2 regions of the Vibrio sp. 03_296 genome follow, and region 1 is predicted to be linked to the other one. Evidence: predicted binding sites of a transcription regulator. Region 1 holds the regulator's gene; the other holds the start of a gene.
The links. Region 1 encodes CRP, which controls carbon source genes, mostly activating them, when cyclic AMP is high. Its sites were predicted from a motif close to TGTGANNNNNNTCACA; they were not measured.

Region 1 (3,154 bases):
TGCTGGCATCGTCAATCGTAACCGTCAGCTAACGGGTGCGAGCGGTGATGCACCGTTTGGTGGCCCTGGTGCGTCGGGCAACTTGCGCCCCAGTGCGTATTACGCCGCGGATTACTGTGCCTATCCAATGGCTTCGATGGAAGGGGAGGAGACATTACTCCCTGCAACGTTAAGCCCAGGCGTCGAACTGTAAAATAATAATAAGGGTGCGTTAGTCGCCCAAGGGCGCAGTGGGATCGAGCCTGAGTCACTGTTGCCCAGTGATAAGTGAGGTTTTTACACCTCGGTCATCGCCGTCACAGGTTGATGGCGATGTCGGTTGTACTCTGGACAGCAACCGCCATCGCCATTTTTCCATTTACGCTATAACCGACAACGTGAATCTACAACAACAAGGAGGCGTTATGACGCCAGCTGTTCTCTTTCAATCGCTATGGAATGACTATATTCAACGTTTGTGTCCTTCCGCTGCAAAAGTTCATCAACTGCTTGAAGAAGACGAGCCATTGATTAACGACCACATCGCTTTGCGCACATTTAATGTTGCTCCGCTGGGTATTGAGACGCTCGCTAAGCCATTTCTAGCCCTTGGCTATGTGGCGTGTGGTGATTACCTGTTTAAGAGCAAAAAGTTGATTGCCAAGCACTTTGAGCATCCCGACCCGACCCAACCTAAAGTGTTTATCAGCGCGCTCAAAGTGGATGAATGCTCGGAGGCGTTGCAAGCCATCGTCGAAAAATTGGTGGCGCAAGTCGACGCTTCTCGCCTAGAGGACTGTGCATTTTTACACGGTGGTCGCTTATGGGAGCTGTCGTTTGCTGATTACCAAACCCTAGCACAAGAAAGTGAATACGCGTCTTGGTTGGCGGCTCATGGCTATGGTGCCAATCACTTTACCGTCAGTGTTAATCAGCTCAAGGCGTTGGACTCGGTTAAAGGCGTGAATGATCACTTACGCAACGCAGGTTTTGTCATTAACGAAGTGGGTGGTGAAGTCAAAGGCTCGCCAGAGGTGTTGCTCGAGCAATCCTCGACCATGGCCGACAAAGTGGCGGTGCACTTTAGCGAGGGCAGTGAAATCGTTCCTGGTGGTTTCTACGAATTCGCCAAGCGTTACCCGATGGACAACGGTGAGCTTTACCCAGGGTTTGTAGAAGCTTCTGCCGATAAGATTTTCGAAAGCACTAATGGTTAACAGAAGCGGTTAACAGAGTCGCTCACGGCTCTCAATTGCCGTCTCTGTGAAACAAAAAAGCCACTCATGTTGCCATGAGTGGCTTTTGAAACTGTTCATCGCTAATGGAAATTAACGAGTACCGTAAACAACGATAGTCTTGCCATGTGCAGAAATCAGGTTTTGCTCTTCGAGCATCTTCAAGATACGACCTACTGTCTCACGAGAACAGCCAACGATTTGACCGATTTCTTGACGAGTGATCTTGATCTGCATGCCATCTGGGTGTGTCATCGCATCTGGTTGTTTAGCAAGATTCAATAGCGTCTGAGCGATACGACCAGTTACGTCTAGGAATGCCAAGTCACCCACTTTTTGGCTGGTCACTTGCAGACGGCTTGCCATCTGAGCAGATAGACGCATCAGGATGTCAGGGTTTACCTGAATTAGCTGACGGAATTTCTTGAATGAGATTTCCGCGACTTCACAAGGAGATTTTGCGCGAACCCAAGCGGTACGCTCTTGGCCTTCTTCAAACAGGCCTAATTCACCAATAAAGTCACCTTGATTTAGGTAAGAAAGGATCATTTCTTTACCTTCTTCATCCTTAATCAGTACCGCAACAGAACCTTTTACGATGTAGTAAAGTGTTTCTGCTTTTTCGCCCGCATGAATTAGCGTGCTTTTTGATGGGTACTTATGAATATGACAGTGTGAAAGAAACCACTCTAGTGTTGGATCGGTTTGAGGTTTACCTAGAACCATAATATCTCACTTCCTCTGCAGGGTACGCTTGCCGCTATCCGTATTTTAGCGAAGCCTTAATCTTGGCTTCCTAGAATAAGAGCTGTTAACTAAGGCTGCAAGCTATCTTGTGTTTCGGTTTGAAATAGTATCCTTTTTCGAAAACGATTTCTTGATTTTAATCGTGCCGAGTATCGGATTTTTTAAGCAAAACTGTGCACATGATCACGGTATGAAAAGTAATCGCTCTCTGTGCTGGGTTTTTATCCAATTTTGCCCGTTTCAATCAATTGTTGCAGGATAGGCTGCACAATTAATTCCATAGCAAAACTCATTTTTCCTCCCGGCACCACAAGGGTGTTGTGGCGTGACATGAACGAGCCATCGATCATCGCCAGTAGGTATGGAAAATCAACGTTTTTGATTCCTCTAAGACGAATCACCACAAAGCTTTCATCAAGGCTTGGGATGCCTTTGGCGTTGAGCGGATTGGAGGTATCGACCGTTGGGACTCGCTGAAAGTTGATGTGAGTACGAGAAAATTGCGGTGTGATGTAATTCAGATAGTCGTCCATTGAGCGCACAATCGAATCCATCACAGCCTCGCGTGAATGACCGCGATCACGGGTGTCACGGACGTATTTTTGAATCCACTCTAAGTTGACGATCGGTACCATGCCTATCAAGAAATCGACGTGTTGCGCGACATTCACTTCGCCATCCACGACGCCACCGTGCAGCCCTTCATAAAACAGCACATCGGTATTTTCGGGTAGCTTTTGCCATGGGGTAAAAGTGCCGGGCATTTGGTTGTAGGGTACCGCTTCGTCAAAAGTGTGCAGATAGCGGCGCACTTCACCAGTGCCAGATTTACCGTATTGGCGGAAAAATTCGCCTAGAGCTGGGAAATCGTTGGCTTGAGGGCCAAAATAGCTGATATGACGGCCTTGTTCTTTTGCCTTGCGAATTTCGACATCCATCTCTGGGCGCGTAAAACGGTGGAAGCTATCCCCTTCGACCCATGCGGGCTTGATGCTCATCATATTGAACATCTTGCGGAAAGCTTCGGAGGTGGTGGTGGTGCCGGCACCGGATGAACCTGTGACGGCTATTATTGGGTGTTTTGCAGACATGACAGACCTTGTCGTATTCAAACTTACCTGTTGAGCGGGAATCGGCCTCCCGCGGAGCTATCGTTTGTCCCACTATAGCACGTTCACTTTGCTTGTCATGGG
Region 2 (3,154 bases), on a different contig from region 1:
GCAATGCCGATGGCCAGCCTTCTACATAGTTACGCAGATTGTTGGCGGTATCTTCATCGATACCATCGGCGACGCGCTGGTTGAAAAATCGTGTGGTCTCTTCGGTGTCGAAGGCCAACATCTCATTGCCAATCTCAATCATTAGATCGCGCACACGCAAGTTGGCCGTCCCCAGAGGTGGATTCGCACGGCTGGTGACAACAAGGGTGAGGTTGTCCGGCATGTGTTTTAGGAAGAAACGCATGGCCTCGTGCACTTCTTCATTGTTGATCACGTGGTAGTCATCCAGTACCACGTAGCACTCTTGATGAAAGTCGACCATCTCGGAGAATACATCGCTAAACAGCGAGCGCAGGGAGGAAAACTGGCGCTTTTCTGCTAATTTTTGTGCATTGTTGCAGTTGCCATTGGTCGCTTTATTGAGTGCTTGCAGCAGGTAGTTAATGAAGCGGAAACCGTCGTTATCACTGTCATCGATGCTGTACCAACCCACGTTGGTTTTGTCGGCCAACCATTGCGCTGCCATGGTGGTTTTTCCGTAGCCAGCGGGAGAGCGGAACAACACCAACTTATAGTAAGGGGCTTGTTGCAGCAGCTCTAACACTCTCGGGCGGACAATCGCATTATGCAGTCGGCCTGGGCGTGTGAGTTTTGAAGGAATCCACATTCTAATACTTCCTTTTTATATTGGGTTTTTCATGGCAGAAAAACCGGATGTAGCCAGCGAACAAAAATTAGACAAAATGCTCGAATTGTTGGGCATGTTACGTTAAAGAAATCACCTCAGACTTTGATCCACTTCCTAATTCTCAAGAGTTGATGGTTTTGACGCCAACTACGCCCCAATTTTGTGAATTTGATCTATAAATTCTCCATCTGAATCGTTAGGTAAGAATGGTATTGCACAATATCTTGCAACATCTTTCATAAAGAAAAACTTTATTGTGATCGAATTTACAAAAATGGATTTTCTAAATTCGCTCTTCAACCTCAGCGTCATATTTGCCATCTAGAGTTATTAGTTGATGGCTGTGATCTCAATCACTGCAATCTGGTGTCTTAGAGGGAAAGGTGAGAGACGGATCACTAACAGTCCCCCAATCCCCCCTCTACGCCCTTGCCCCTCCTCCTGTAGAGGCTGAAAACTAGGAGGATGTTTATTCATTGCCATCCATGCACGATGTATCGCAGATGGATTAGAACCAAAAGTGAGATTTCGGTAATGAAACCTACTCAACAGAAACAGTTCGACAAAGTGTCGTTCCAAGAAAGTGTTAAAAAACACCTGTCAGCAACGTATGCACACACGCTTGAAAACGCAGATAGTCGCGCTTGGTATCTTGCAATGGGCCGTGCGTTAGCAGAGCTGACGACTTTTGATTTGCTTGCAACAGAGACAGACAAAAAAATCGTTGAAGCGAAAAGCGTCAACTACCTATCGCTTGAATTCTTGATTGGCCGTTTAACCGGTAACAACTTGATCAGCATGGGTCTGTACGAGCAGATCACTGAAGCGATGGCTGAGCTTGGCCAAAACCTAACGGATCTTCTTGAAGAAGAACGTGACCCATCATTGGGTAACGGTGGTCTAGGCCGTCTAGCGGCGTGTTTTATGGATTCTTTGGCGGCGCAAGAGTTCCCAACCGTGGGTTACGGCTTGCACTACGAATACGGTCTATTCAAGCAATCATTTGAAGCAGGTCGTCAAAAAGAAGCGCCAGACGCATGGCGTGGTGTAGAAGGCTACCCATGGGAAGTGGCTCGTCCTGAACTGGCTCAAGAGATTGGTTTCTACGGCCACGTTGAAGTCATCAACGAAGGTGGCAAAGAGCGCCGTCAGTGGGTACCAGGCATGCACGTTAAAGCGATGCCATGGGATCTACCGATCGTGGGTTACGAGAGCGAAACGGTTTATCCACTGCGTTTGTGGGAATGTCAGGCGATTGCGCCATTCTCACTAGAGAGCTTCAATAATGGTAACTACTTTGAAGCGCAGCACGCACTGATCGATGCGGGCAACATCACCAAAGTACTTTACCCGAACGACAACCACGAAAAAGGCAAAACGCTACGTTTGATGCAGCAGTACTTCCACAGTGCAGCATCAGTACGCGATATCCTTCGTCGTCATGAAGCCGCTGGCCACACATTGGCTTCGCTACCAAACTTTGAAACCATTCAGTTGAACGACACGCACCCAACCATCGCGATTCCTGAGTTGATGCGTATTTTGATTGATGAAAAAGGCCTAAATTGGGATGAAGCGTGGGCGATCAGCTCGAAGACATTCGCCTACACCAACCACACGCTATTGCCAGAAGCACTAGAAACGTGGAGCGAATCTCTGATTCAGCACCTACTTCCTCGTCACATGGAAATCATTTACGAAATCAACCACCGCTTCCTACAAGAAGTGCGTGCCAAGTGGCCTGGTGATGTTGCGAAGCAGCAGAAGCTTTCTATCATCCAAGAAGGTTTCCACCGTATGGTTCGCATGGCAAACCTATGTGTGATTGGCTCTTACGCAGTCAACGGGGTAGCGGCACTGCACTCTGAATTGGTAAAACGTGACCTATTCCCAGAGTTCGATGAGCTTTACCCAACGCGTCTACAAAACGTGACAAACGGTGTGACGCCACGTCGTTGGTTGAAATTCTGTAACCCAGGTTTGTCTGCACTGATCTCTGAGAAGATTGGTACGGATTGGCCTGCACACCTAGAGCAGCTAGAAGGTGTTGCCAAGTTTGCTGATGACGCGAAATTCCAGAAGGAATACATGGCGGTTAAGAAGGCGAACAAGGAGCGCCTAGCGAACTGGGTGAAAGAGAACATGAACATCGATCTCGATACCAATGCGATCTTCGATGTGCAAATCAAGCGTCTACACGAGTACAAGCGTCAGCACCTAAACATGCTGCACATTTTGTCTCTGTACCACCGCCTACTGAACGATGCGAACTTCGACATGGCGCCACGCGTGGTGTTCTTCGCAGCGAAAGCGGCACCGGGTTACCACCTAGCGAAAGAGATCATTTTTGCGCTGAACAAGATTGCAGAGAAGATCAACAACGATCCACGCATCGGTAACAAGCTAAAAGTGGTCTTCATTCCTGATTACCGCGTGAGCATGGCTGAAATCATCATCCCAGCGGCG

Region 2: CIK04_RS14400 (glycogen/starch/alpha-glucan phosphorylase) is a predicted target of CRP. The motif match lies at 1,031-1,046, and genes of this name have one in related genera.

What each region holds. Positions count from the first base shown of each region.
Region 1 is NZ_NPKW01000127.1:11,840-14,993, reverse strand. Features, by position in the region: gene astD (succinylglutamate-semialdehyde dehydrogenase) at 1-193, shown strand, start outside; gene CIK04_RS15570 (DUF1338 domain-containing protein) at 405-1,196, shown strand; gene crp (cAMP-activated global transcriptional regulator CRP) at 1,308-1,940, opposite strand; gene CIK04_RS15560 (phosphoribulokinase) at 2,183-3,052, opposite strand.
Region 2 is NZ_NPKW01000118.1:53,938-57,091, forward strand. Features, by position in the region: gene malT (HTH-type transcriptional regulator MalT) at 1-667, opposite strand, end outside; gene CIK04_RS14400 (glycogen/starch/alpha-glucan phosphorylase) at 1,223-3,154, shown strand, end outside.